One region of the Bacillus sp. PK3-067 genome, then DNA from elsewhere that is predicted to be linked to it. Evidence: predicted binding sites of a transcription regulator. Region 1 holds the regulator's gene; the other holds the start of a gene.
What was found. Region 1 encodes Rex, which represses fermentation and respiration genes when NADH is low (regulators of the CRP and FNR family bind a similar motif). Its sites were predicted from a motif close to TTGTGAAATATTTCACAA; they were not measured.

Region 1 (14,916 bases):
GACAGGACGGAAAGACCCCGTGGAGCTTTACTGTAGCCTGATATTGAATTTTGGTACAGTTTGTACAGGATAGGCGGGAGCCATTGAAACCGGAGCGCTAGCTTCGGTGGAGGCGCTGGTGGGATACCGCCCTGACTGTATTGAAATTCTAACCTACGGGTCTTATCGACCCGGGAGACAGTGTCAGGTGGGCAGTTTGACTGGGGCGGTCGCCTCCTAAAGTGTAACGGAGGCGCCCAAAGGTTCCCTCAGAATGGTTGGAAATCATTCGTAGAGTGCAAAGGCATAAGGGAGCTTGACTGCGAGACCTACAAGTCGAGCAGGGACGAAAGTCGGGCTTAGTGATCCGGTGGTTCCGCATGGAAGGGCCATCGCTCAACGGATAAAAGCTACCCCGGGGATAACAGGCTTATCTCCCCCAAGAGTCCACATCGACGGGGAGGTTTGGCACCTCGATGTCGGCTCATCGCATCCTGGGGCTGTAGTCGGTCCCAAGGGTTGGGCTGTTCGCCCATTAAAGCGGTACGCGAGCTGGGTTCAGAACGTCGTGAGACAGTTCGGTCCCTATCCGTCGTGGGCGTAGGAAATTTGAGAGGAGCTGTCCTTAGTACGAGAGGACCGGGATGGACGCACCGCTGGTGTACCAGTTGTTCTGCCAAGGGCATAGCTGGGTAGCTATGTGCGGAAGGGATAAGTGCTGAAAGCATCTAAGCATGAAGCCCCCCTCAAGATGAGATTTCCCATAGCGTAAGCTAGTAAGATCCCTGAAAGATGATCAGGTTGATAGGTTCGAGGTGGAAGCATGGTGACATGTGGAGCTGACGAATACTAATAGATCGAGGACTTAACCATATAATATGTAGCAAATGTTATCTAGTTTTGAAGGAATATGCCTTCATAGTTTGGTGATGATGGCAGAGAGGTCACACCCGTTCCCATACCGAACACGGAAGTTAAGCTCTCTAGCGCCGATGGTAGTTGGGACCTTGTCCCTGTGAGAGTAGGACGTCGCCAAGCTATTTATATTGTCGCGGGGTGGAGCAGCACGGTAGCTCGTCGGGCTCATAACCCGAAGGTCGCAGGTTCAAATCCTGTCCCCGCAACCAAATGGTCCCGTGGTGTAGTGGTTAACATGCCTGCCTGTCACGCAGGAGATCGCCGGTTCGACCCCGGTCGGGACCGCCATTTCATATAAAGAAAAGAACGAAACAAGTTGTTTCGTATTTTTTTATTTGTTTTAACAAAAAACTAATAAAGACAGTCAAACTATCCTTAGGACAACTCCTAAGGACTTTTTTATATATTAAAAACCTGTATAATAAAGAGCAGAGAACATTGTGAGTAAAGTAGGTGAAGTCTGTGAGTAAATATGAAGTAACAACAAAATCTTCTGAGGAAACACAAAGGTTATCAGAAAAACTAGGTGAGCTCGTAGAGGCACAAGACGTAATTATTTTAGAAGGAGATCTTGGAGCTGGTAAGACGACTTTTACAAAGGGACTAGCAAAAGGTCTTGGAGTGAAAAGAGTTGTAAATAGTCCTACCTTTAATATCATTAAAGAATATAAAGGAAGATTACCGCTATATCATATGGACGTGTATCGCTTAGCAGAAAGTGAAGAGGACTTAGGCTTTGATGAATATTTCTACGGTGAAGGAATTACGGTAGTAGAATGGGCTCATTTAATAGAAGCATATTTACCGAATGAAAAGTTACAAATTAGTTTATTCCATGCTGGAGATGACACAAGAAAAATTATACTTGAGCCAATTGGAGATCGCTATATTAGATTATGTGAGGAGCTATTACAAGATGAAAGTACTAGCAATTGATACTTCAAATTACGTAATGGGTGTATCCCTTATTGAGGAAGAAAACGTAATTGGGGAAATCATTACAAATTTAACAAAAAACCATTCTGTACGTCTTATGCCAGCTGTAGAGAAACTGTTAAAAGAATGCGGTGTAAAACCGAAGGAATTAACTAAAATCGTTGTAGCTGCTGGACCTGGATCCTATACAGGTGTTCGTATAGGCGTGACAGCGGCGAAAACATTAGCTTGGTCACTTCAAATACCAATTGTAGGTGTATCAAGTTTAGAGGTAGTAGCTGCAAACGGTGCTAACTTTAACGGGTTAATTTGTCCTTTATTTGATGGAAGACGTGGGCAAATTTATACTGGGTTATATACATATGAAGGAGAGCAGTTAACTTCAATAGAAGAAGATCGAATTATTCTTATTGTAGACTGGTTGCAAATGTTAAAAGATAAAGGACAGCCTGTTTTATTTATCGGTAACGATGTTAAATTGCATAAAGAAACAATTATAGAACATTTAGGTGATCAAGCTGTATTCGCTCCATTTACTAAAAATAACCCAAGACCAAGTGAGCTAGCATTCTTAGGATTACAAAAAGAAGAACAAGATGTGCATACGTTTGTTCCAAGCTATCTTCGTTTAGCTGAAGCTGAAACAAAGTGGTTAGAAAGTCAAAACAAGTAGGAGCTTGCAGAAGATGGATATGATATTTAGAAAGATGGAGCTTGATGATATTGCTCAAATTGTAGCTATTGAAGAAGCGTCTTTTTCAACTCCTTGGACTGCAGATGCCTTTCACCGTGAATTAACGATGAATGAACATGCACATTATATTGTGTTAGAAAAAGATGGTCGTGTAGTCGGGTATTGTGGATTGTGGATAATTATTGATGAATCACATATAACAAATATAGCTATTTTGCCAGAATACCGAGGTCAAAAGTTAGGAGATGCCCTATTGAAAGCAGTTATTTCTGAAGCGAAAGAACTAGGGGTAAAAACAATGACACTTGAAGTACGTGTATCAAATGAAGTAGCAAAGCAGTTATACAGAAAATACGGATTTCAAAATGGTGGGATTCGTAAACGATACTATGCAGACAATCAGGAAGATGGTCTCGTAATGTGGGTGAATATATAATGGAAAAAAATACGATTATACTTGGTATTGAAACAAGTTGTGATGAAACAGCAGTAGCAGTTGTTAAAAATGGAACGGAAATTATTGCGAATGTCGTTGCATCACAAATTGAAAGTCATAAACGTTTTGGCGGCGTTGTACCAGAGATTGCATCCCGTCATCATGTAGAAGAAATTACAGTTGTGTTAGAAGAAGCTTTAAAGGAAGCAAACATCACATTCGATGATATTGATGCAATTGCTGTAACAGAAGGTCCTGGTTTAGTAGGAGCACTTCTAATTGGAGTAAATGCAGCGAAGGCAGTAGCGTTTGCACATGATATTCCGTTAGTCGGTGTTCATCATATTGCTGGTCATATTTATGCGAACCGTTTAGTAAAAGAAGTTCAATTCCCGTTATTATCACTTGTTGTATCTGGTGGGCATACAGAACTTGTTTATATGAAAGAACATGGTTCATTCGAAGTAATTGGTGAAACACGAGACGATGCAGCTGGAGAAGCATATGATAAAGTAGCTCGTACGTTATCTATGCCATATCCAGGTGGTCCTCATATTGATCGCCTTGCACATGAAGGAGAACCGACAATTGATTTGCCTCGTGCATGGCTAGAACCGGATTCGTATGATTTTAGCTTTAGTGGATTGAAATCAGCAGTTATCAACACTGTGCATAACGCAAAACAGCGCGGTATAGAAATTGCACCAGAAGATTTAGCGGCAAGTTTCCAAGAAAGTGTAATAGATGTACTTGTAACGAAAGCAGCTCGTGCAGCAGAAGCTTATAATGTAAAGCAGTTACTTCTTGCTGGTGGAGTAGCTGCTAATAAAGGACTTCGTGCGCGATTAGAAGAGGAATTTGCACAAAAAGAAAACATTGAATTAATTATTCCGCCGCTATCTTTATGCACAGATAATGCAGCGATGATTGCAGCGGCAGGGACAATTGCTTATGAACAAGGTAAGCGTGCAACATTAGCCTTAAATGCAAATCCAGGATTAGATATTGAAGCATAGTTATACACATAATTAACCACAGGTTGTGGATAAAACCCATATTATCTGTTGATAATGTGGGTTTTATTGTGTATATAAAATGTTGATAACTTTTTTACTGACTGTGGATAATGTGGAAAAGTTATTTTGATGTTTATTTTATAAAGGTGGATATGTGTATAAACTTGTGGATAAATAGGTTGATGTCAGACCTTTGAATTTGTTCTTTTTCGGGAAATAAAAAGCAAGAAGATATCCCCGAAAAACATTTTGAAACATCTCCCCATTATAGAAGATGCTAATCTTGTCAATCTTTGTCGTTAAAACGATATTTCGTGTCGAATTGTTAATATATATAGGGTTACAATAGATATATTTAAAAAATCGTTAGTATATTCTAAGTTACGATAGATATATTCAAAAAATTGTTTAAGTACTAAAAAAGATGTCACATAGTCAAAAATCCTGACTTATGAGACATCTTCCTTATTTAAATATGCTTATACATGCAGCTCTTCCCATTCTGCCATACAAGTTTCAAGTTGTTCTTGTAGCGTTTGCTTTTTAGTTGTAATTTCACTAGCTTTTTCATAATCTGCATATATTTCTGGTAAGCAAAGTTGATCTTCTAACGTAGCAATTTCTTCTTCTAATTCCACTATACTTTGTTCTAGCTCTTCAATTTTTCTAGTGCGTTGACGCTCTAGTTTTTTACGCTCTTTTTCTTCTAAATAATTTAATTTCTCTTGTGCAACCACCTTTTGAACAGGAACGTCACTTTCTTGCTGTTCAAGTTCTGCACGTTCAATCATTTCATTTTTCTTTTCAACGTAGTAATCGTAATCCCCTAAATATTCCTGTGCACCTTCTGTTGATAACTCAACCACAGTCGTTGTTACACGGTTAATAAAGTAGCGGTCATGTGAGACGAATAGAAGAGTCCCTGGGTAATCAATTAAAGCATTCTCCAAAATCTCTTTACTATTTAAATCAAGGTGGTTCGTAGGCTCATCTAGAATTAACAAATTTGACTTTTGCATCATAAGTTTTGCAAGAGCTAATCGAGCTTTTTGTCCACCACTAAGGGAAGATACTGGTTTCAGTACATCATCTCCTGTGAATAAAAAATTCCCAAGTATAGTACGGATTTCTTTTTCCGGTTGCAGTGGATATTCATCCCATAGTTCATTTAAAACCCGTTTAGAAGATGTTAAGTTTGCTTGTTCTTGATCATAATAACCAACAGATACATTTGATCCGAAAGAAACATCACCATTTAATAGTGGTAACTTATTCACAATGGATTTTAACAATGTGGATTTCCCAATTCCGTTTGGACCAACTAAAGCAACACTATCTCCGCGAGTTAAGCGCATAGTTACATGTTCAATTATAGGGTTTCCATCATAGCCGATGGTTGCATCATTTACTTGTAAAACATCATTTCCACTTTGTTTTTCAATATCGAAGTGGAATGATGCTGACTTAGAATCCCCTAATGGTCTCGTTAATAATTCCATTCTGTCTAGTTGTTTACGGCGACTTTGAGCACGTTTCGTTGTAGAAGCGCGAGCTATATTCTTTTGAACGAAGTCCTCAAGTTTTGCGATTTCATCTTGTTGTTTTTCGTAACGTTTCATTTCTTGCTCATATAATGCTGATTTTAAGTCTAAATATTTACTGTAGTTACCAACAAATCGTCTGCTTTCTTTATTCGAAATTTCATATACTTGTGTAACGAGTTTGTCTAAGAAATAACGGTCATGTGAGACGATTAATATTGCGCCAGGATAACCTTGCAAATATTGCTCAAGCCATGTTAATGTTTCGATGTCTAAATGGTTTGTAGGCTCGTCCAAAATAAGTAAGTCTGGTTTTGTTAATAATAATTTCCCGAGAGCTAATCTTGTTTTTTGCCCGCCGCTTAAAGTAGAGATCGTCGTCTGGTGCGTTTCAACTGGGAAGCCAAGGCCGCTTAAAATGGAGCGAATATCCGCTTCATATTGATATCCACCTTGATCTTTATAATTGAGTTGTAGTTGGTCATAATCAGCTAACAATCTTTCATATGTAGCTTCGTTTGAAAAGTTTTCTTCTTTTCCCATTTCTTGCTCAAGCCTTCGAAGTTTTGTCTCCATTTGCTGTAAGTGGGTAAAGACGGTTAGCATTTCATCCCAAATTGTTAAAGACGTTTCTAGTCCAGTATTTTGAGCTAAATATCCGATTGAGACATCTTTCGGTTTTATAATTTCGCCACCATCATGAGATAATTCACCAGCGATAATTTTTAATAATGTAGATTTTCCTGCTCCATTCCTTCCAACTAATGCGATACGATCTTTTGTTTGTACTTCCAATTTTATGTTTGCAAGAATCGTTTCTGCACCGTATAATTTCGAAAGCGCGTTTACTTGTAATAAAATCAATGTTTTCACCTCAAATAATTTCTTAACTTTGCCATGTTTATATTTCTCAATCATACTAAAAATAGTGTATAGTTTAAAATAAAGAGAGAATACTTCTTCTCTTTATTATACAAGGAATTTAATGAGTGCTAAACTTCTGTATTTGATTAAAGTATATGAATAAAGATAGGAAGAGAGGAGAGGTCATATGGATCAGCAAAAGATTCCACAAGCCACTGCTAAAAGATTGCCTCTATACTATCGATTTATCCAAAACTTATCTCTTTCTGGTAAGCAGCGTGTTTCATCGGCCGAATTGAGTGAGGCAGTAAAAGTAGATTCCGCAACAATACGAAGAGATTTTTCGTATTTTGGAGCGTTAGGGAAAAAGGGATATGGATATAACGTAAATTATTTATTATCATTTTTCCGCGAAACACTTGATCAAGATGATATAACACGTGTAGCACTTATTGGAGTAGGTAATTTAGGGACCGCTTTCTTACATTATAATTTCACGAAAAACAATAATACAAAAATTGAAATGGCATTTGATGTTAGTGAAGAGAAAGTTGGAACAGAAATCGGGGGCATTCCTGTATATCATTTAGATGAATTAGAAGAGAGATTATCAAATGATATACAAGTGGCAATATTAACAGTACCGGCTACAGTAGCACAAGCTGTAGCAGATAGATTAGCTGAAACAAGCGTGCACGGTATTTTGAATTTCACACCAGCGCGATTAAACGTATCAGAGAATATTAGAATTCATCATATTGACTTAGCTGTAGAGTTACAAACATTAGTTTACTTTTTGAAAAACTATCCACAATAAAACGCAGAGGAAGCGACCTCTGCGTTTTATTATTGTTTCTTCTTTGTGAATTTAACTAATATAAGGCGAAGTGCCAAATTAAAATCAATTGTTGCCATAACTGCAAATAGTATTGTCCACATATTCCAGATTGTATCTGTCACGTTCGTAATGGCGAAGCGTGTAAAGATACATCCAAGAAGGAAGTATAGTGCAGCCATGAACAATGGTGAGTTTCTCATACAAAAAATCCTCCGATAAAGCCTTGCATTTTTTCAGCTTCTTTAATCATTTCTTGAATTTGTTCATTGCTCATAAAAATTTGCCCAATAGCGACTAATGTATTCATCGCAACATGAGCTGCAATCGGAACGATAATACGTTTCGTCTTCACATATAAGAAGGCGAATACGAGCCCCATAGCAGTGTATACCAATAAGTGAGTAAAATCAAAATGAATTGTTGCGAATACAAGCGAACTAATGATAGCTGCGATAAAGAAGTTAAACTTCTTATAAAGCGTGCCGAATAGAATTTTTCTAAATACGATTTCTTCTAAGATAGGTCCAATTATAGATACAACAATAAGGAACCAAGGTATCGTTCTTGCGATGTCCATCAGTCTGTCTGTATTCTCAGATCCACGTGGAACCCCAAATACATACATTTCAATCATACCTGCAATGGATTGTGAGATGATTGCTAAGAAGAACCCGATAAAAATCCATCCAATAGTAGCTGGAACAGAAGAGCGCATTGGATCTAAATGCCTGTCACGAATATCTGTTCTAAGTAACCAAAGCACGATACATAATGCAATAAAGAAGCTAATGATTGCCCAGTGTCCCGTTATGATTTGTCCTTTTTCTTCAATGGTAAATCCTCTATTATCATAGAGTCCTGTTTTTAGGAGAAGTGGTAATCCAACAACGCCAGATAACTGCATTAAAATGTATGTAATGATAATCCACCAGTATTGTTTCTTCAAATGGTTTAACCATCCTTTCTAACTATAGTGTATGAGATAAGTTAGGATAACATGTAAATATGCTACCTACGATATAAACCTCTTGAATTATGTTTTTTTCGTAAATCCTTATTTGAAATTATAATAGAAGACAGGAGAAAGTTGTATGTGTAGCGAAAACAACTTAGGGTGTCCTTTCATATTGTAACATACGAGCAGTGGAAACAACGATTCATATAGTAAAGGCAGTATTGTATATAGAAAGTTTATATAGTGATTTGCGAAAAAATTATGATTTTTTTACTTGCAAAAGAAATTGAGATTATTTATTATTATAAGTGTGTTAGCACTCGGATGACTTGAGTGCTAATAAAAGAAATTTACATAACAAAATGAGGAGGTTATTGTTCATGCTAAAGCCATTAGGTGATCGCGTTGTAATTGAGCTTGTTCAAGCAGAAGAAAAAACAGCAAGTGGTATCGTATTACCAGATACTGCAAAAGAAAAACCACAAGAGGGTAAAGTTGTTGCAGTAGGTACTGGTCGAGTGCTTGAGAATGGTGAGCGTGTTGCTTTAGAGGTAGCAGCAGGTGATCTTATCATCTTCTCAAAATATGCAGGTACTGAAGTGAAATATGAAGGTACAGACTACTTGATTTTACGTGAAAGTGACATTTTAGCAGTTATCGGTTAATTATATAAATCTTAAAAAATCCAAGGGGGTCAATTATTATGGCAAAAGATATTAAATTTAGTGAAGAAGCACGTCGTTCGATGCTTCGCGGTGTCGACACTCTTGCAAACGCAGTAAAAGTTACGCTTGGACCAAAAGGTCGTAACGTTGTACTTGAGAAAAAATTTGGTTCACCACTTATTACAAATGATGGTGTAACAATCGCAAAAGAAATCGAATTAGAAGATGCATTCGAAAACATGGGTGCGAAATTAGTAGCAGAAGTTGCTAGCAAAACAAATGACGTAGCTGGTGACGGAACAACAACTGCAACTGTATTAGCGCAAGCTATGATTCGTGAAGGTCTTAAAAACGTAACAGCTGGTGCGAACCCAATGGGTCTTCGTAAAGGTATCGAAAAAGCTGTTACTGCTGCAATTGAAGAATTAAAAACGATTTCTAAACCAATCGAAGGCAAATCTTCTATCGCACAAGTAGCTGCTATTTCTGCAGCTGACGAAGAAGTAGGTCAATTAATCGCTGAAGCAATGGAGCGCGTTGGTAACGACGGCGTTATTACTTTAGAAGAGTCTAAAGGATTCACAACAGAATTAGACGTAGTAGAAGGTATGCAATTTGATCGTGGCTATGCATCTCCTTACATGATTACTGATTCTGACAAAATGGAAGCAGTTCTTGATAACCCATATATCTTAATTACTGACAAAAAGATTTCTAACATTCAAGAAATCTTACCAGTATTAGAGCAAGTGGTACAACAAGGTAAACCACTTCTTATCATTGCTGAAGATGTAGAAGGCGAAGCATTAGCTACATTAGTAGTGAACAAACTTCGTGGTACATTCAATGTAGTAGCTGTTAAAGCTCCTGGATTTGGTGACCGTCGTAAAGCAATGCTAGAAGATATCGCAATCTTAACTGGTGGCGAAGTGATCACTGAAGAATTAGGCCGTGACTTAAAATCTGCTACAGTTGAATCTTTAGGACGCGCTGGTAAAGTTGTTGTTACAAAAGAAAACACAACTGTAGTTGAAGGTGTAGGAAGCACAGAACAAATCGAAGCTCGCATCGGTCAAATCCGTGCGCAATTAGAAGAAACAACTTCTGAATTCGATCGCGAAAAATTACAAGAGCGTCTTGCTAAACTAGCAGGTGGCGTAGCAGTAATTAAAGTAGGTGCAGCAACTGAAACTGAGTTAAAAGAGCGCAAACTTCGCATTGAAGATGCACTTAACTCAACTCGTGCAGCAGTAGAAGAAGGTATCGTTGCAGGTGGTGGTACTTCACTTATGAACGTATACACAAAAGTAGCTTCTATCGTAGCTGAAGGCGACGAAGCAACAGGTATCAACATCGTACTTCGTGCACTAGAAGAGCCAGTTCGTCAAATCGCAATCAACGCTGGTCTCGAAGGATCTGTAGTTGTAGAGCGTCTAAAAGGCGAAAAAGTAGGCGTTGGTTTCAACGCAGCTACTGGCGAATGGGTTAACATGCTTGAGTCTGGTATCGTAGATCCAGCTAAAGTAACTCGTTCTGCACTTCAAAACGCAGCATCTGTTGCAGCTATGTTCTTAACAACTGAAGCTGTAGTAGCTGACAAGCCAGAACCAAATGCACCAGCAATGCCTGACATGGGCGGCATGGGCATGGGCGGTATGGGCGGAATGATGTAATTCCGTTTGTCCTAAAAAACATCCATTTCTATATAGAAATGGATGTTTTTTTATGTTTTTTAGAAAAGGAAATGAATTTCTGTAGAATTTTGTCGCTTTCTCTCTTGACCATATTGATACTTCATTGTTAGAATCTAGGAAGATAATATAAAACGATCCTTCATATATCCTCAATGATATGGTTTGAGAGTCTCTACCGGGTTACCGTAAACAACCTGACTATGAAGGCAGTGTGTCTTATATTTATAAAGAGCGGAGACTATCTTTCTTTATAAAGCCAGACCCCTGCCTTTTCTTTGTTATGAGACTAGAGGCGGAGGACTGGCTTTTTTTATTATATTGGTAATGCTTTTCGCCAAATTGGTGAAAATATTTATATACGAGAACTAACGTTGGGGTGATTATTTTGAAGAAACAACACGATACAATTATCGTTTTAGATTTTGGAAGTCAATACAATCAGTTAATAGCACGTCGAATTCGTGAGTTCGGTGTATACAGTGAACTTCATCCACATACAATTACTGCAGAAGAAATTAAAGCAATGAATCCAAAAGGGATTATTTTCTCTGGTGGACCAAATAGTGTATACGGTGAAGGTGCATTACATTGTGATGAAAAAATCTTTGAACTAGGTTTACCAATCTTCGGTATTTGTTACGGTATGCAGCTTATGACGCAACACTTCGGTGGTAAAGTAGAGCGTGCAAATCACCGCGAGTACGGAAAAGCTGTTCTTAAAGTAGAGAACGAATCAAAACTATATGCGAACCTTCCAGAAGAGCAAGTTGTATGGATGAGTCATGGTGACTTAGTAACTGGTTTACCTGAAGGATTCGTAGTAGACGCAACAAGTGAGTCTTGCCCAATTGCTGGTATGAGCAATGGAGCGAAAAACTTATACGGTGTACAATTCCACCCAGAAGTACGTCACTCTGAGCACGGTAACGATTTAATTAAAAACTTCGTATTCGGCGTATGTGGTTGTTCTGAAGGATGGAACATGGAGAACTTTATCGAAGTAGAATTAGAAAAGATTCGTGAAACTGTTGGAGACAAAAAAGTACTATGCGCACTTAGTGGCGGTGTAGACTCTTCTGTTGTAGCAGTATTAATTCATAAAGCAATTGGTGATCAATTAACATGTATTTTCGTTGACCACGGTTTACTTCGTAAAGGTGAAGCAGAAGGCGTTATGAAAACATTTAGCGAAGGCTTCCATATGAACGTTATTAAAGTGGATGCAAGAGACCGCTTCATGGACAAGTTAAAAGGTGTAGAAGATCCAGAACAAAAACGTAAAATCATCGGTAACGAATTCATTTACGTATTTGATGATGAAGCGTCAAAATTACAAGGTATGGACTTCTTAGCGCAAGGTACACTTTACACAGATATCGTTGAGAGTGGTACAGCAACTGCGCAAACAATTAAATCTCACCATAACGTTGGTGGACTTCCAGAAGACATGCAGTTCAAATTAATTGAGCCTTTAAACACGTTATTTAAAGACGAAGTACGTGTATTAGGATCTGAATTAGGAATTCCTGATGAAATCGTATGGCGTCAACCATTCCCAGGACCGGGTCTTGGTATTCGTGTATTAGGTGAAATCACAGAAGAGAAATTAGAAATCGTTCGTGAATCTGATGCGATTTTACGTGAAGAAATTATTAAAGCGGGCTTAGACCGTGAAATCTGGCAATACTTTACTGCGCTTCCTGGTATGCGTAGCGTAGGTGTTATGGGTGACGAGCGTACTTACGATTACACAGTAGGTATCCGTGCGGTAACATCTATCGACGGTATGACAGCTGACTGGGCACGTATCCCTTGGGACGTATTAGAGAAAATCTCTGTACGTATCGTAAACGAAGTAAAACACGTTAACCGTATCGTGTATGATGTAACGAGTAAGCCACCAGCAACTATTGAGTGGGAATAGTATTTATAAAAAGGTCCATCTATTGCTTATGCATAGGTGGATCTTTTTTATTTTGGTGTTAATACGAACGAAACTATAAAAGTTTATAAAAACGTTCGTTTTTAAATTGACAAAACTACTTCGTCGAGTTAATATGATTATGTAATTCAAACAAAAAGTGAATATTATAGCCGTCGTATAATATCGGGGATATGGCCCGAAAGTTTCTACCTAGCTACCGTAAATGGCTTGACTACGAGGCGTTTTTATAAAGGTGAGGGGAATCTTATCTTTATTCATAGAACGCTTCCATGTATATATGCAATGGAAGCCTTTTTTGTTTCTCGGGATAAAAGAGGGCTAGGAGAAATGCGGCGAGTAATCATATAACGGGGGAAACGTAGGATGAAACGCTATTTTCAGTTTGATGAGCTCGGTACGAATTATAAGACTGAGTTCATAGCAGGGTTAACGACATTTCTATCTATGGCTTACGTACTATTTGTCAATCCTGCTACGCTGTCGCTTGGAAATGTTAAAGGGTTACCAGCAGGTACAGGGATGGATCCAGGTGCAGTATTCGTTGCTACGGCATTAGCGGCAGCGATCGGTTCGTTAATTATGGGTATTTTCGCGAAGTATCCAATTGCTTTAGCGCCAGGTATGGGAATTAACGCGTTCTTTGCTTATACAGCAGTGTTAACGATGGGGATTCCATGGCAAACAGCAATTGCCGGAACATTAATGTCAGGTATTATCTTTATTATTCTTACTGCTTCAGGTATTCGTGAAAAAATCATCAATGCAATTCCATCGGAGTTAAAGTTTGCAGTAGCAGCAGGTATCGGATTGTTCATTGCATTTCTTGGATTCCAAAATGCCGGAATTATCGTGAAAAATGATGCAGTTCTTGTTGGGTTGGGGGACTTAACAAAGGGTACAACGTTACTAGCAATCTTCGGGGTTGTTACTACGATCATCTTCATGATTAAGAAAATTAATGGTGCAGTATTTTACGGTATGATTCTTACAGCGATCTTAGGAGTGGCAACAGGATTAATTGATACTCCGAAAGCTGTAGTGGGAGCAATACCGAGTCTAGAACCAACGTTCGGCGTGGCGTTAACGCACTTCGGAGATATTTTTACAGTTCAAATGGGGATTGTTATTATAACGTTCTTCTTTATCGATTTCTTTGATACAGCAGGTACGCTTGTAGCGGTTGCGAATCAAGCTGGATTAATGAAGAACAATAAATTACCACGTGCAGGAAAAGCGTTATTTGCAGATGCGATTGCAACTGTAATTGGTGCGATCTTGGGTACATCAACAACAACGTCTTACATTGAATCGTCTGCAGGGGTAGCAGCAGGAGGACGTTCTGGATTTACAGCAGTTGTAACAGCAGGATTCTTTTTACTGGCACTATTCTTCTCGCCATTACTAAGTGTTGTAACGCCAGCTGTAACGGCGCCGGCTTTAATTATTGTAGGAATCTTGATGGTTTCTTCCTTAGGGGAAATTGATTGGAAGAAATTCGAGATTGCAGTACCAGCATTCTTTACAATTATCTCTATGCCACTTACGTATAGTATCGCAACTGGGATTGCGATTGGATTTATCTTCTATCCAATTACAATGGTAGTAAGTGGTCGTCGTAAAGAGGTTCATCCGATTATGTATGTTATGGGAGTTTTATTCGTACTATATTTCATCTACGTTCGTAAATAAAAGGGGTTTTTTAAAGGTCTAGACTTAAGGGGAGTCTAGACCTTTTTTGCGTCTTCAGAAAATCTTAAGGATTTCCGAGCGTTTTTCTTCAGAAGTTTTCCTATAATAGAAGTTAGGGATTAAAAAAGTGATGGGGGAGATATTGTGGCACACGAAACAATACTTGTCGTAGATGATGAAAAAGAAATTCGGAATTTAATTACAATCTATTTAAAGAATGAAGGATATAAAGTATTGCAAGCAGGAGACGGAGAAGAAGGATTACGTCTACTGGAAGAAAATGAAGTACATCTAGTCGTATTAGATATTATGATGCCGAAAGTGGATGGTATTCATATGTGTATGAAAGTAAGGGAAGCGAAAGAAATGCCTATTATTATGCTTTCTGCCAAAACGCAAGATATGGATAAGATTTTAGGATTAACAACAGGGGCAGATGATTATGTAACGAAGCCGTTTAATCCGTTAGAGCTAATTGCACGAATTAAATCTCAGTTACGCCGTTATATGAAAATGAATGGTTTCGCTATTCAAAATGAGGACGAGTTAGAAATTGGGGAGATGAAAATCAACATCTCGACCCATAAAGTTATTGTAGAGGGAGAAGAAGTGAAACTAACTCCGAGGGAATTTTCAATTTTAGAATTGCTAGCTAGAAATCCAGGTATGGTGTTTAGTGCGGAGCAAATTTATGAAAAGGTGTGGAACGAACGATCTTTCCAGTCTGATAATACTGTAATGGTGCA
Region 2 (16,852 bases), 140 kb from region 1:
ATAACGATTTTTGCTCCTATACGATCAGCAATTGCTCCAGCGAATAGTGCGCCGATAGCTGCGGTAATATTTAGCATAAGTAGAAATGACAGACTAGACCCAAGAGGATATCCTGCCTGGCGCATCATCTGTGGTAACCAAGTGTTTAAACCATATATTAAAAACATTCCCATTATATAAGTGATCCAAAAAAGTAGCGTTGCTTTTATGTATTCTTTTGAGAATAAAGTAAAAAATCCATTTTCTTTCGTATAGTAGATGGGTCTTGATGAGTTTTATCTTTTACATGAAATTCAATTTGAAAACGATTAAGAATTTGGTTCACTTCTTCTTGGCGATTACGTGATAATAAAAATTGAATGGACTCGGGTAAATAGCGAATAATGAAAGGAATGAGGAGTAGTGGAATCATTCCGATACCAAACATAATTCTCCATCCGAAATCTTCTAACATAAGCATGGACAAAATAGCACCTAACACGATACCTAAAGGATAGCCAGTAAACATAAGAGCATAAATAAAAGATTGCCTTTTTTTTGGTGAATATTCAACAGTAAGTGCTGAAGCTGTTGGGATAACACCGCCTAATCCGATTCCTCCTATAAATCGAGATAATCCAAATAACTCAGGAGAAGGAGTGATAGCCGCTAAACCCATTGTGATAGAAAAAAGTGCTAAACAGCATATAAGCGTCCATTTACGCCCAATTAGATCTGTAATCGTTCCAACTAGAATAGCCCCAATAAACATCCCAAATAAAGCATAGCTTGCAATTGTACCAGCATGCGCTGGTGATAGCGCCCAGCTTTTGTCTTCTAGGAGCTTTGGTAGAACGGCACCGTAAATACCTAAATCATATCCATCAGCTAAAATGGCTAGCCAACAAATAAAAACAACAAGTTTTGTAATAGAGCTTGGAAAGATAGTTTCTGTAGATTCTAGATGAGGTGGAGCTGAAGGTTGCATAATATTTACCCCTTTTAATTTGTAGATGAATATATTATTTTATTTAATGTTAATATTTTCCTCCTTGTGTCGAATTTTATCTGAAAAGGGTTTATAACAAATAAAGAAGTTCAACAGTAATTTTGTTGAACTTCTTTATTTGTTTACTCATTATCAACTCGTTTTAACGGTTGATCTGCTGGGCCTTCAAGAACGTCTCCCTCAATTGAAAAACGAGAACCATGGCAAGGGCAATCCCAAGTACAATCACCATTATTCCATTCAACTTCACAGCCGAGATGTGTACAAGTTGTATCGACGATATGTAATTTTCCTTCTTTGTCCTTATAAGCACCTGCTCGTTTACCGTTAACATGTACGACAGATCCTTCACCAACTTCGAGATCTTCTGGCTTACGTAATGCGGTTTCAATCTTTCCTGCAATTAAATGTTTCGCAACATCAATGTTTTGGGAGAGGAACGTTTTTATATCTGGATTTGCATGGAAGCGTGATGGTGCATACAGTTCTTTATAGGGACTGTGAACTTTTAGGATGGAGTCCTTCAGTAGGTGAGCGGCAGCAGTTCCAGTTGTCATTCCCCATTTGCGATATCCAGTTGCAACAAATATATTTGGATTTCTTTCGTTAATATGTCCGATATAAGGAAGCTTATCTAGAGTAATTAAATCTTGTGCTGACCATCTATAAGGAACTTCATCTATTCCAAAAGTGGCTTCAGCAAAAGAATAGAGTGCTTCATAATGAAGCATCGTATTTATTCCCTGACCTGTTTTATGACTCTCTCCGCCAATCAAAATTAATTTTTCTCCATTGTTTGTTATATAGCGTAAGGAGCGCTTTGGATCATCAATACTTAAATACATGCCACCTGGATACTCCGTTTTTGCTTTTATTGCAAGAGCGTAGGAGCGTTCTGCGTACATTCGCGTAAAGAAAAAGCTATTCGCATCATAAAAAGGAAAATGTGAACAAGAGACGACATATTCACAAGTGATATGATGGCCCTCTTTTGTAATTATTTGTGAATAATCGCCCTTTTCCACATCCATAGCTGTTGTTTGTTCGTAGACCTTTCCGCCCATCTCCACAAACTTTTCTAAAAGTGTTTTTAAATAAAGAAGGGGATGGAATTGTGCTTGATTTTTCATTACAAGCGCAGATTGTACTGGAATAGGAATCGATAGAGATTGAACATAGTCACAAGGTATATTTAATTTTTGATAAGCTTCATATTCTTTCGATAAATTTCTTAATCCGTTATCAGTAGTTGTATATAAATATGAATCTTCATTTGAGAAATTACAGTCGATTTTATATGTTTGAACAGTTTTATTTATGAATTGTAGAGCCTGATTATTTGATTCATAGTAAAGCCGGGCCTTTTCTACACCGAAATGATTTATTAATTCATCATAAATAAGATCATGTTGTGCTGTTACTTTCGCTGTTGTATGCCCAGTCGTTCCATTTAAAATACGACCAGAATCAATTAAAACAACATCGATGCCTTCTTTTGCAAGTAAATAGGCAGTAGTAATACCTGTAATACCAGCACCGATAATAGCAACTTTCGTCTTTATATTTTCGGATAAACGAGGGAAAGTAGGAAACTGAGTAGATTCAATCCAATAAGATAGCGGCAGTTGTGGAAATGTATCACTTGTCATTGCGGAAACCTCCTGATTTTAGAACAATTTTCCTTTTAATATTTCCATATTATATGAAATTCATGTGTGTTGTTTTAGAAGTAGTCTATTTTTATTAAAAGAGGTTATAAATTATTTTAATATAATTAATTAGGTGGGGCATTATGATGTAGTAGGATTTATATAAAACTAAATTCAAGTGATTCTGTTTGTTGATTACATAGGGAGTTATTGAATGAGATAGAGTCTATGGCGTTTAAGAAAATGTCTATATATAGTGGGTAAATCCTTATGGAATCTATACATTTTCTTTAGTGAAATAAAGTATGATTATAAAAATATAACCACCTTTTATTACTAGGTCATAAAATGTGTTGACAATATAGAAATTCTATTGTTATGATTCATCATGTGGAAAGGTTGATAGAGAGTAAAAAGAGAAATGTTTTTCATTGATAATAAAAGCGAAAAATAAGTGACGATAGAGTGAGTATATTTTCCTTATAATAGATGCTTTTTGGATCATCTAGTAAAATCAATCTGGAAGCAAGAATTGATATATGTAAGTTGCGCAAGGCGCGGCATAAGAAAGGAGCAAAAGGATGAAGGAGCTTCATACGTTTGGGTGGTATGCAGCACGTGTATCACCACATTTGCCGAAAAAAGCATTTAAACCAGTGCCTACTCGTTTATTTGGTGGACTGGCTTATTTGCTTGTGGCATTGGCGGGGTTAATATCGATTGGTGTATTTGAATTGAATGTGTGGGCGAATCTAGGAATTGCGATTGTTCTTGGATTATGTTTTGCTTCACTAGGATTTTTAGGGCATGAAATTTTACATGGAACTGTTGTAAGAAAGGCATGGCTTCGTGACTTCTTAGGCGCGATCGCATTTATGCCATTATCAACAGGGCCAAAGCTTTGGAGAAAGTGGCATAATGCAACGCATCATGTTCATACACAGCATGAAGAGAATGATCCAGATGCATGGCCGACACTTGAGAAACTTAAGAAGAGTAAGTTTTTGAGTTGGGTATATCGTATGCCTTTACATGTACGTTCATTCTTTAGTTTTTTGTCACTAACAATTCAATTTACATTGCATTCGACTCGAATGTTCTTTCATTTTATAAAAGAGTTCAAGTCATCCAATCAAAAATCTGTATGGCTTCAACTTCTTTTGCCTTGGACAGTTTGGATTAGTTTATTGTTTATTATGGGACCTGGAAAATGGTTATTTGCATATGTCATTCCGTTGTTAATTGCTAACTTTATTGTAATGGCATATATCGCAACAAATCACCGCTTAAATCCAATTGTTCCAGTAAATGATCCGTTAGCAAACTGTTTGTCAGTAACAGTGCCGCGCTGGGTAGACGTTTTACATTTCAATTTCTCATATCATACAGAACATCATCTGTTTCCCGCTATGAGTTCTAAATACTATCCGTTAGTAAAAGAGAAGATTAAAGAAATGTGGCCGGAACGCTATCATGAGATGCCGATGACAAAAGCTTTGGCAGCGCTATGGAATACACCACGTGTGTATTATCAAGGAAGTGAATTAGTGGATCCGCATAGAGAGCACTTCTATGGTTCTTTAGGAAATGGACTAGATCCTCATAATATTTCATATCGTGAGGAACATATAGAAGAAGAAAAGAGTATTAAAAAAGTAAATCAGTAAAAATTAATATATTTTTGCAATGAAAAAGCAAGCCATCTCAGGCTTGCTTTTTCTTATAAAGAAACTTCCTTTTTCTTCCTTTTATGGACTTGGACGGAGTTAGTTTCTTTTCGTTGTAGTCGTTTTTCTAAAAGATTAACAAAATAAGTAAATAGAAGAACAAGTATGAGATAGTATGCACCAACGATTATGTAAGTATCTAATTGTTGGAAATTACCTGCTGCAATTGATAAACCTGAACCCCATAATTCGGACATTCCTACATAAGCAACAAGTGAAGAATCTTTTAATCCGATAATAAATTGGTTTCCTAGAGGAGGAAGAGACAGACGAAATGCTTGTGGTAATATAATTCGTCGCATAGCTAAAGGATAAGGCATGCCTAAAGAGCGAGCTGCTTCTAATTGTCCCCGGTCAACGGATTGAATAGATCCACGGAAAATTTCCGTAATATATGCTCCGTTATGAATTGCTAAAGCGATTGCACCTGCCCAAAAAGGGGTGAAAACAACAACGGATGTAATTCCAAAATAGAGAATGGCAATTTGAACAATTAAAGGTGTACCACGAATAATAGCAATGTAGACATGAGCGATACTATTTAAAACTTTATTGTTAGAGATTCGAAAGAAAGCGAATAATAATCCAATTAATGAACCGAGTACTAGGGAAGTTAATGTTAATTGTAATGTGACAATAGTAGCCTTTAAGAGTGTGGGATAGGAAGAGATAAAAATTTCAAACATGCGTTTCACCTCATATTGTATAGATTTTAGTAGAGAATGAAATGCCCCACATAAAATGAACATTTAATCAGTGGGGCATTGTTTATGAATCTTTTGAATGGCTAACTTACTTCGTTTTTTCCTCTTCACCGAGAATATTACGCCCGAACCATTTTTTACTGATCTTTTCATACGTACCATCTTTAATGATTTCATCTAACGCTTTATTTACTTTCTCAACCATTTCTTTATCATCTTTGCGAATAGCAATTCCCATTTCATCAAGATTTAATGGTTTTCCGGCTTCTTTTATCTTCGATTTTCCTTCTTTTATCATACGTAGACCAACCATTTGATCCGTAATTACTGCGTCAACACGCCCAGGCTCTAAGTCCATAAGAGCAGTAATATCGCTGTCATATTCTGTGATTTGATCTGTATATTTTGCAACAAGATTTTTAAAGGTACTAGCTTTTACAACACCAATTTTCTTACCTTTTAAATCTTCTGGAGAAGAGATAGCGGTATTCTTTTTAGCCACAAAAATTTGGGCGCCAGAGCGATAGTACGGATTTGAGAAACTAACAGCTTTTAAGCGCTCCTCTGTAATTGCCATACTACCCAGTATTACATCATATTTCTTCGCTTGAAGACCTTGAATCAGCGTTTCCCATGGGTTTGTAACGGGCGTAGCCTTCATGTTCATCTTTTTAGCAAGAGCTTCACCGATTTCTACATCAAAGCCGACAAGTTTGCCGTCATTTTCTTTATAGTTAAAAGGTTTGTATAATCCACTCATCGCATAGCGAAATTCTTTTTCACTATTTGATGAAGTAGTAGAGCTTTCTTTGCTACAAGCTCCTAGTATGAAGGATGTACATAGTGTAATGCTCGCAACAATGGTTAATAGTTTTCTTTTCATAAAACCCCTCCTATATATTGATCATACGGATGGTTTTTTAGTATGTTATTGAAATATTTTATTTGGATGATTAGTTGTGCACCGTATGAATGTATTCCTTTTCGTTTGAAACAAAAGTTACATTATAAAACGTTGCGTAAAAATTGTTTTGCCCGTTCATGTGATGGAGCTGAAAAGAATTGTACTGGCGGAGCATCTTCTACAATCTTTCCATCGTCCATAAAGATGACGCGATCAGCTACATCTTTTGCGAAATTCATTTCATGAGTAACAATAACCATTGTCATCCCTTCTTCAGCAAGTTCTTTCATAACTTGCAATACTTCTCCAACAAGTTCAGGGTCTAAAGCTGAGGTAGGCTCATCAAATAGCATAATCTTAGGGCTCATTGCAAGAGCTCGTGCAATGGCAATGCGCTGTTTTTGACCACCTGAAAGAAGATGAGGAGTTACATCCGCTTTATCTTGAAGGCCGACTTTTTGGAGAAGTTGATTTCCAATATCCTGTGCATTTGCTTTCTCTAATTTTTTTACGTGAATAGGTGCTTCTATGATGTTTTCTAGTGAGGTCATATGAGGAAAGAGGTTAAAGTGCTGAAAAACCATACCGACATTTTCACGGACTTTATTTAAATTTGAATGCTTTGGATCAATTCGCTCACCTTGTAAGTGAATTTCGCCTTCATCGTACATTTCTAAAAAGTTAAGACAGCGAAGTAATGTACTTTTACCAGAACCACTGGCACCAATTAAAACAACAACTTCTTTTTCTTTTACTTCTAAATCAATTCCTTTTAACACATCAAGTGAACCGAATGATTTTACTAGATTTCGAACTTGAATCATACAAAACCCCCAGTTAAAAATATATTTTACAAATGTTGCCCTGTATTTCTGTTATTAGTCATAAATTGTCAGAATCCTTTATTTTTTTCGTGCAATTTGATATTCAAAGAAATAATGATTTTTAAAATCTCTATATCCTTCTATAATGAAAATATGGATAATAATATATAGGTAGTATTTATATTGCTTATAAAAAGGGGGAAAGGGAAGATGGAAAAAGAAAGAAAAACATTTTCTTTTGGATTACGTACACAACTTATGCTATTCACTACAGTTTTAGCTTTCATTACATATTCAACAAGTATATTTTTTATTTACGTGATATACGATTATTTTCAAAGTTATGTAAGTCAAACTGTATATAATATTATCGTTATGTTATTAGGGGTAGTATGGTCTGGAATTTTAGCATATGGAGCAGCCGTATTTTTAATTAAACCGCTTCGCAAGTTAGAGGAAGCGGCAAGAAAAGCAGCTGAGGGTGATATTCGTGAAGATGTTCCATTACCGAAGACAGATGATGAAATTAAATCTTTAAGTGTTGCATTTAATATGATGTTAGGAAACTTAAGGGGCATGGTAAAAAATATTGATACAACATTTTCGTATACAAATAATCAAGTACAGCAGATTAGAAAACAAACAGGCGAAGCAACGAGACAAGCGCAAGGTGTATCTGAGACACTTGCAGAGATTTCTTCAGGCGCTGAGCAATCAGCGGCATCAATTCAAGCAATTGTTTCTGCTGTTGATACAACGACTTCTATTGCAAGTGAAGTAGAAGAAAAAGCGAAGCAGTCTGATACATTGTCTTCAGAAATGGTTGAAGCTTTAGGGCATAGTACTCGTGTCTTTACGTCTTTAATTCAAGGTATTCAAACATTGGCAAAAGAAAATGAAGATTCAATGCAAAATGTACAGAAGTTAGAAGAACGAATGAAACAAGTAGAACATATTGTGTCTGTTGTGAGTGCGATTGCTAGCCAAACGAATTTATTAGCACTAAATGCTTCTATTGAGGCAGCTCGCGCAGGAGAGCATGGAAGAGGCTTTGCGGTTGTTGCGGAAGAAGTACGTAAACTTGCTGATGAAAGTGATCATTCTGCAAGAAACATATCGCAGTTATTACGGAATATGCAAGATGAAGTACAACAAGTTGCAATGAAAATGACAGAACAAGTGAAAATAGCTAAAGAAGAGGCGAAACGTGGGGAAGCTACGGAATTAATTTTAAAAGAAATGTCATCAAGTGTTATGGAAGTAGCCGATGCAACTCAGCAAATTAGTAGTTATATGAATGAACAAGTGAGCCACATTCATCAAACAGGAGCACAAACAAAAGCTGTAGCAGCAATTGCTGAAGAAACGTCAGCTGGTTCGCAAGAAGTAGCACGTGTGACGCTACAACAATCTAAAAATATGATAGTAATCGATCAATTATTAAAGGATTTAGAGAAGCAAGCAACTGATTTGAAACAAACAATTGAACGATTTTCAATGTAAAAGGAAGAACAGAATGCTGTTCTTCTCTTTTTTATTTAGTTTGATTTAATATTTACAGTTAAACTATGAACGTTTCCGCAACATTCTTTTCTCTCCCTTTCGGATGAAAATTATAGCGAGCTATAATATTAAAAGGGGTGTCTTTTATGAAAAAAGAAAAAAGACAACGGTTAATTAAACAATTTGTAAAGGAGTATGAAATAGATAAGCAAGAAAGATTAGTAGAATTGTTAGCAAAAAAAGATGTATTAGTAACACAAGCTACGGTTTCTCGCGATATTCGTGAGTTAAACTTAACGAAGGTACCTTCTCAAGAAGGATTAATGATATATAAAGTTTTCTCAGAAGAGCATTTACAAACTGATATAAAGTTAAAGAAAAAATTACGAGAAGTTGTTGTAAAAATTGATTGTGTAGATCAATTAATGGTTATTAAAACATTACCTGGTAATGCACATGTTATTGGTGTTTTATTTGATGAGTTAGATTGGAAAGAAAAAATAGGATGTATATGTGGAAATGATACATGCCTTATAATTTCACAGTCGAAATCAGATAGGGAGATTATAGAAGAAAGATTAAATTTAATTATTTAGATGCAAAAATCCTGTTTTTAATAAAATTAAAAACAGGATTTTTGTTTAAATACGGAAGTTAAATATTCAACATATATGCGTAATATATGTATTTTTTATTGAGAAAGCAAGATAGTTTGTTATAAAAATACATATTCGTATGATTTTAAAAAAATAACTTGTTTAATATTTCACAATGATAATGTGGATGCTTTCACAAAGATGAAAGTACAGAGCATTTATTATGTACTTGTAAGACATCAAACATATTTAAAAGGAGGTACAACAAATGAAACATCCGATACATGTTACTTCAGAAATTGGGGAATTACAAACGGTTTTATTAAAACGACCGGGTAAAGAAGTGGAAAACTTGACGCCAGATTATTTGCAGCAATTATTATTTGACGATATTCCATATTTACCAATTATTCAAAAAGAGCATGATTATTTTGCACAAACGTTACGCAATCGGGGTGTTGAAGTTCTTTATTTAGAAAAACTAGCCGCTGAGGCGTTAGTAGATAAAAAACTTCGAGAAGAATTTGTTGATCGTATTTTAAAAGAAGGACAGGCCGACGTAAATGTTGCACATCAAACTTTAAAAGAATATTTACTTTCCTTTTCAAATGAAGAATTAATTCAAAAAATTATGGGCGGTGTACGGAAAAACGAAATTGAAACAAGTAAGAAGACACATTTATATGAATTAATGGAAGATCACTATCCGTTTTACTTAGATCCAATGCCTAATTTATATTTTACTCGTGACCCAGCAGCTAGCGTGGGCGATGGCTTAACGATAAATAAGATGAGAGAACCAGCGCGTAGACGTGAATCATTATTCATGGAGTACATCATTAAATATCATCCAAGATTTGCAAAACATAATGTACCAATCTGGTTAGATCGTGATTATAAATTTCCAATTGAAGGTGGCGACGAGCTAATTTTAAATGAAGAAACAATTGCGATTGGAGTATCTGCTCGTACTTCAGCTAAAGCAATTGAACGTTTAGCTAAAAATCTTTTTAGCCGACAAAATAAAATTAAGAAAGTGTTAGCAATAGAAATTCCAAAATGTCGAGCATTTATGCATTTAGATACAGTATTTACAATGGTTGATTATGACAAGTTTACAATTCACCCAGCCATTCAAGGGCCAAAAGGGAATATGAATATTTATATTTTAGAAAAAGGGTCAGATGAGGAAACTCTTAAAATTACACATCGTACTTCTTTAATGGAAGCATTAAAAGAGGTATTAGGCTTAAGTGAATTAGTTCTTATTCCATGTGGAGGAGGAGATGTAATTGCTTCTGCTCGTGAACAATGGAATGATGGCTCGAACACATTAGCAATTGCGCCAGGTGTAGTTGTTACATATGATCGTAACTATGTATCTAATACGTTATTACGTGAACACGGTATAGAAGTGATTGAGGTGCTAAGTTCGGAATTATCTCGTGGTCGTGGGGGTCCACGTTGCATGAGTATGCCAATTGTTCGTAAAGATATTTAGTATAAATAACGGAGAAAGTAGGGATGAATTATGTTAATGACTAGACCAAATTTAAAAGGAAGAAGCTTTCTAGCAGAAAAAGATTTTACACAAGAAGAATTGTTATATTTTCTAGATTTGGCAGCAGAATTAAAAGAGAAAAAGAAAAACGGTATCCCGCATCATTATTTAGAAGGTAAAAATGTAGCGCTCTTATTTGAAAAAACTTCTACTCGTACGCGTTGTGCATTTACAGTAGCATGTACAGATTTAGGGGCAAATCCTGAATATTTAGGGAAAGGTGATATTCAACTTGGGAAAAAAGAATCTGTAGAGGATACAGCAAAAGTGTTAGGGCGTATGTTTGACGGAATTGAGTTTCGTGGATTTAATCATGAGACTGTAGAATCTTTAGCACAAAATTCTGGTGTGCCAGTTTGGAATGGATTAACAGACATGTGGCATCCAACACAAACACTAGCAGATTTATTAACAATTAGAGAACATGTAGGGAAGTTGAAAAATGTGAAGCTCGTTTACGTTGGCGATGGACGAAATAATGTTGCTAATAGCTTACTAGTTGGTGGAGCAATCGTTGGAATGGATGTACGTATTTGCACACCAGAATCTTTATGGCCTGCACAAGAAGTAATTGATTTAGCAAAAAAATATAATGAACAAGTAATGATAACAAGTAATGTGGAAGAAGCTGTTGCGAATGCAGATGTAATTTATACAGATGTATGGGTGTCTATGGGGGAAGAAGAAAAATTTGCTGAACGTGTCGAGTTATTGAGACCTTATCAAGTAAATATGAAAATGATTAAAGAAACAGGGAATAAAAACGTGATTTTCTTACATTGTTTACCTGCATTTCATGATGTTGAAACGATGTATGGCGAAGAAGTTTACGAGAAATATGGGTTGAAAGAAATGGAGGTAACTGACGAAGTATTCCGCAGTAAACATTCAAAAGTATTTGATCAAGCTGAAAATAGAATGCATACAATTAAAGCGGTTATGGCAGCTACTTTAGGAAACATGGAGTAAAGAAGAAAGGGAGTCTTCCTTTCTTCTTTCTCCTCCTTTAGACACGATCATTCACTATTGCTTTTGTATTGTTATTGCAATTAAAGAGAGGTGAGTGGAATGGGTGAAGATAAGAAATTAGGGTTGTTTACACTAACGGCTCTTGTAGTTGGGTCTATGATTGGCGGTGGAGCCTTTAATTTAGCGAGTGATATGGCAAAAGGTGCTGGTGCTGGAGCCATTATTATTGGCTGGGTTATAACAGGAATTGGGATGATTGCACTCGGATTATCTTTTCAAAATCTAACTGTAAAACGGCCAGATTTAGATGGTGGTATTTTTAGCTATGCAAAAGCAGGGTTTGGTAATTTTATGGGGTTTAATAGTGCGTGGGGATACTGGCTATCTGCTTGGCTTGGGAATGTAGCTTACGGTACATTATTGTTTTCTTCATTAGGATATTTCTTCCCGATCTTTGAAGGCGGTCAAAATGTAGAATCCATTATTGGTGCAAGCGTATTATTGTGGTGTGTTCACATGTTAATTTTACGTGGAGTTCAATCAGCAGCCCTTGTGAATTTAGTAACTACAATCGCAAAATTAGTACCTGTATTTGTATTTATTGTCATAGGAATCTTTGCGTTTCATATTGATACGTTCTTAGATGGATTTTGGGGGCAAACTGGTTCTTTTTCATGGGGAGCAGTTGGCAGCCAAGTTAAAAGTACAATGCTTGTAACTTTATGGGTATTTATTGGGGTAGAAGGGGCTGTTGTTTTATCCAGTCGAGCAAAAAATAGAAGTGATGTAGGGAAAGCAACCGTTATTGGCTTAATTGGTACACTCATCATTTACATTTTAATCACATTATTGTCTCTTGGACTTATGCAGCAAGCAGACATTGCAGGTTTGAAAAATCCGGCTATGGCTTATTTGTTTGAAAGTGTTGTTGGAAAATGGGGTGCTATCTTTATTAATTTAGGTTTAGTCATCTCTGTATTAGGTGCTTGGTTAGGTTGGACTTTGCTCGCTTCTGAAATTCCATATTTAGCGGCTAAAGATGGAGTATTTCCAAAATGGTTCGCAAAAGAAAATAAAAATAAGGCTCCAGTAAATTCATTATGGATAACAAATGGTTTAATACAAATATTCTTGTTAACATTCGTCGTTTCTGATCAGGCGTATAACTTTGCATTCTCTTTAGCATCTTCAGCTATTTTAATCCCATATGCTTTTTCAGCATTTTATCAACTGAAGCATAGCTTAAAGTCTGAAGAAGCAGATCGAAATAAAAATATAATAATTGGCTTGATCGCAAGTATTTATGGCGTGTGGTTAGTTTATGCAGCCGGTTTAGAGTATTTATTATTAACAATGACTTTATATGCGCCAGGTATTTTTATTTTTTACAATGTTCAAAAGCAAAAGAGTTCGAAGCAAATATTTACTCGAGTGGAATTAGCATCATCCGTAGCAATTGGTGCTTTAGCATTCTTTGCGATTTATGGATTAATTACAGGCAGTATTACTTTATAAAGCGCTGTGAAAGCGAAATCAACTGGAGGGCTGGAATATGGCACGAAGAAAAATTGTAGTTGCACTAGGGGGAAATGCGATACAGTCTGGAGAAGCTACTGCGGGAGCGCAGCAAGAAGCGTTGGAAAAAACGGCAGAACAACTTGTGAAAATAATGGAAAATGATGTGGATATAGTAATTGCGCATGGAAATGGCCCACAAGTGGGGAATATTTTATTACAGCAAAAAGCTGCAGAAACGGAAAAGACACCTGCAATGCCATTAGATACTTGTGGGGCAATGAGCCAAGGGATGATTGGATATTGGATGGAAAATGCAATTGAAAAGGCATTGAAAAAACGGAATATAAACAAAGATGTAGCAACGGTTATAACACGTGTTGTTGTGGATAAAAAAGATGAGGCATTTAAAAATCCAACTAAACCAATTGGTCCTTTTTATACAGAAGAAGAGGCCAGAAAATTAATGGATGAAACAAAAGCAGTGTTTAAAGAAGATGCTGGTAGAGGATGGAGACGTGTTGTTCCATCACCGAAGCCTGTAAGTATTCATGAACATAAAGTGATTAATTCTTTGGTCGAAGATGGAAACATAGTGATAGCTGTGGGCGGAGGTGGAATTCCAGTAATTGATTCTGAAGAAGGGTTAAAAGGAACTGAAGCGGTTATCGATAAAGATTTCGCTGCGCAGAAATTAGCAGAATTAGTAGATGCCGATACGCTCGTTATTTTAACTGCAGTTGATTATGTATATGTAAATTATAATCAACCGAATCAAAAAAAATTAGAGCATGTCACAGTGAATCAATTAGAAGAATATATTGAAGAACAACAATTTGCTGCGGGAAGCATGCTTCCAAAAATCGAAGCTGCTATTAATTTTGTTAATACAAATCCAAAAAGAAAAACGATTATTACGTCTTTAGAAAAAGTATATGAAGCACTAGAAGAAAAAGCCGGTACTATTATTTCAAAACAGAATGTATGCATGTATGTTTAAATTATTATGTACGCTACTTAGTAGTAAAAAAAGAATGAGGTTAATAACTTCATTCTTTTTATTTATTAATATTTTTTGTACTCATTGTTCATAAAGTTTTCATGATGAAATCTGAATATACAAGTTAATTATGATAAAATTCAAATTGAATACGCTTTCTTGATTTTTCGCTCCAACATACAGCAAGAGAGAGGGAATTTTATGAATAGACGGAACGTAGTGAAAGACTTAAAGCAGTTCGAATTATTTGCTCATTTAACAGAAAAAAAATTGAAAGGCTTAACAGAGTTTGTTTATTGGCGAACTTATAAAAAAGGTCAATTTTTATTTTTAGAAGGGGATTCAAGGGAAAGAATTTACTTCATGTTAGATGGTTTTGTAAAGTTAGAGCGGGTTAATCAAAATGGGAACTTATTATACGATGACTATGTAAAGCGGTATTCTATTTTTCCTTATGGTGGTATGTTTACAGACAGAGGATATAACTATACAGCAGAAGCAATGACGGATGTGGAGGTATATTATATTCCAACGGTAATCTTTGAAGATATGGTAAAGTCCAGCAGAACACAATTGATGTACGTTGTTCAGCAATTATCATCTATATTAAAATTGAACGAAAATCGAGTGCAAAATATTACAATTCCTAATGCACAAGATCGTGTTATCCAAACGTTAAATTATTTAATGCAGGATTTAGGAGAACAGAGTGGAGAAAAGATTGTAATTTCATGTCCACTTACAACAATTGAAATATCCAAAATATCTGGAACATCTCGAGAGACAGTTAGCAGCGTATTAAAACAATTAAAAAATGATAGCATTGTTACAATTTTAGATAAAAAAATTACAATACATGATCCAACATATTTTGAAGAAATCTCTATGTGAAAATTGTATATTGATTTTTTAATTCATATTGTATATTAATAAGGTTCTTTATATATTTATAAGGAACTTTTTTACGTTATCCTCTATAAAAAGATTGTATAGTATGGTAATAATAGCTAAAATCGATAATAAAATACAAAGTGAAGGGGAGAAAGAATGATTCGTATTGAGTATGATCGATTAGTAGCTATTTGTTACAGTATAGGGGTTTTGTTATTATTAAAAATTCCAAATGATAATGAATTAATTGGGGAAAAACTATTCAATGTCTATAAGATTCCGATACATACGTATGTTTATATGGATTATAAAGTCTCAAATATATTGATTGTTTCTTTCATACTACATGTAATTGCATTTATATTATTTTTAAAATGGCTAGGAAAAAAGGAGTCTAGTACATTTAGAAAAATGAATAAAATAAAAGTAGTAGGTACTAGTATTTTGATTGTAATGATGCCGTTTATTTTAAATACAATCCTCCAGACATTGAATAAAACATGGTATTATGCAGGAAAAACAGGGGTAGAAGCAATAGAATATAAAAAAGAAGATAGCCAGTGTAGAATGGAGAAAAATGGAGAGAATATCCAACCGAAGTGCATTGTTACTTTAAAAAATTATCGTAATCATTCACAAGCATTAAAAGTTGTTTTATATGATAATGCAAACGAGAATTCAAAAAGCTATCCAGTACCGAAACCAGTCTATTTACAAAAACATGAGACAAAGCAATTTGAATTTCAAGTTCCTGTTTCTTATAATAGAGGTATTGAAAAAGATAAAGTACCAAATATTAAATTACATTCATTGCATGAAAATGATACGAAATACAATTAATCTGTAAGTAAAAGTTTATGAGTAGGAGCAAGAATTTGAAACGATATAGAAAATCAACTTGAATCATCCAACATACTGCGAGGTAACGGTATATTGGATGATTTTTTTATGTTATCCCCTTTTTTCACGTATGAAAAGGAGGAATACTTTGTTGGAAATGAAAAACATCACAAGGATCATACATGGTTTTTACTTTACGTAATCTGTGAAAGTTAGAGCCATAATAACTAGTTTGCCAATTTTTAATGTCGATATCGGGCCAGTTCACATAGTCACCTAGTGTATAAGGATCTAAGCTTTCTCGTAAACCTTTAACCCAGCGTATATTTCGATTTTCTTCATCATCGCATTTCCAAGAGGTAATGTATTCTTGAGCAATAATTGCTTTACGATGAAAATAAGACGTTTCATTCGGCGAAATATTTTCAACAGCACCTATGAGCGATTGATGCCAAATACTAGCATCTTTATTTGGTGCATGAGAAAGAAAGGATTGCATGATTTGAATGCCTTTAAGGGGAATAGGTTTATAGACATAGGAACCAGAGCGCTTAAAATTTTCAGGGATGTTACCTCCATTAAAAAATTCAACAGCCTTTATATAAGGAACTTCTTCTATAAAGAGAGAGGGGCTACCAGTTTCAAGAAGAGGGGATAATAGGGAATGGAGTTCAGAGGGAGAACCGACAAACTCGCCTTGTGCTTCAATTTTATTTCGTTGCTTGGCGAATAATTCGATCGATGAAGTGAGACGTTCATCTATATAAGGTGCCCAGTTTTGCCACGCTTGAAATGCAGCAATAAAGTCTTCCCATTCCCATGTAATTGAGAAAATTGATACATTTTTTATCGGGTGGACTCGAAAAGTTAAGGAAGTGACAATTCCGAAGTTTCCACCACCGCCACCACGGCATGCCCAAAAAAGGTTAGAGTTTTCTTGTTCATTTGCACGAATGAGTTTTGCACCAAATTTTCCACACGCTTGTACCATTTCCACTTCCATTAATTGATCACATGTTAATCCAAATAAGCGCGAAAGCATACCAATACCACCGCCAAGTGCTAATCCAACAACTCCAACGCTTGCACTTGTACCAGCAGGAATTGTAACACCGTAATTCCAAAGTTCTTTATAAACAGTGCCAAGATTTGCACCAGCCTCAATTGTTACTGTTAATTTC

Region 2: arcA (arginine deiminase) is a predicted target of Rex. The motif match lies at 9,054-9,071, and genes of this name have one in related genera.

What each region holds. Positions count from the first base shown of each region.
Region 1 is NZ_CP096490.1:248,978-263,893, forward strand. Features, by position in the region: rRNA gene M1D73_RS01455 (23S ribosomal RNA) at 1-852, shown strand, start outside; rRNA gene rrf (5S ribosomal RNA) at 902-1,017, shown strand; tRNA gene M1D73_RS01465 (tRNA-Met) at 1,030-1,106, shown strand; tRNA gene M1D73_RS01470 (tRNA-Asp) at 1,110-1,185, shown strand; gene tsaE (tRNA (adenosine(37)-N6)-threonylcarbamoyltransferase complex ATPase subunit type 1 TsaE) at 1,360-1,833, shown strand; gene tsaB (tRNA (adenosine(37)-N6)-threonylcarbamoyltransferase complex dimerization subunit type 1 TsaB) at 1,814-2,506, shown strand; gene rimI (ribosomal protein S18-alanine N-acetyltransferase) at 2,520-2,963, shown strand; gene tsaD (tRNA (adenosine(37)-N6)-threonylcarbamoyltransferase complex transferase subunit TsaD) at 2,963-3,979, shown strand; gene M1D73_RS01495 (ABC-F family ATP-binding cassette domain-containing protein) at 4,459-6,384, opposite strand; gene M1D73_RS01500 (redox-sensing transcriptional repressor Rex) at 6,572-7,201, shown strand; gene M1D73_RS01505 (YdiK family protein) at 7,231-7,422, opposite strand; gene M1D73_RS01510 (CPBP family intramembrane glutamic endopeptidase) at 7,419-8,168, opposite strand; gene groES (co-chaperone GroES) at 8,558-8,842, shown strand; gene groL (chaperonin GroEL) at 8,881-10,515, shown strand; purine riboswitch at 10,656-10,757, shown strand; gene guaA (glutamine-hydrolyzing GMP synthase) at 10,922-12,460, shown strand; purine riboswitch at 12,613-12,715, shown strand; gene M1D73_RS01530 (NCS2 family permease) at 12,845-14,170, shown strand; gene M1D73_RS01535 (response regulator transcription factor) at 14,315-14,916, shown strand, end outside.
Region 2 is NZ_CP096490.1:387,932-404,783, forward strand. Features, by position in the region: partial or broken gene M1D73_RS02085 (MFS transporter) at 1-967, opposite strand, end outside; gene M1D73_RS02090 (FAD-dependent oxidoreductase) at 1,111-2,637, opposite strand; gene desB (Delta(10) desaturase DesB) at 3,219-4,304, shown strand; gene M1D73_RS02100 (amino acid ABC transporter permease) at 4,358-5,113, opposite strand; gene M1D73_RS02105 (ABC transporter substrate-binding protein) at 5,157-5,951, opposite strand; gene M1D73_RS02110 (amino acid ABC transporter ATP-binding protein) at 6,074-6,796, opposite strand; partial or broken gene M1D73_RS02115 (HAMP domain-containing protein) at 7,172-7,309, shown strand; partial or broken gene M1D73_RS02120 (methyl-accepting chemotaxis protein) at 7,727-8,299, shown strand; gene argR (arginine repressor) at 8,446-8,895, shown strand; gene arcA (arginine deiminase) at 9,164-10,396, shown strand; gene argF (ornithine carbamoyltransferase) at 10,427-11,425, shown strand; gene arcD (arginine-ornithine antiporter) at 11,525-12,940, shown strand; gene arcC (carbamate kinase) at 12,978-13,940, shown strand; gene M1D73_RS02150 (Crp/Fnr family transcriptional regulator) at 14,142-14,831, shown strand; gene M1D73_RS02155 (hypothetical protein) at 14,988-15,671, shown strand; gene M1D73_RS02160 (FAD-binding oxidoreductase) at 15,796-16,852, opposite strand, start outside.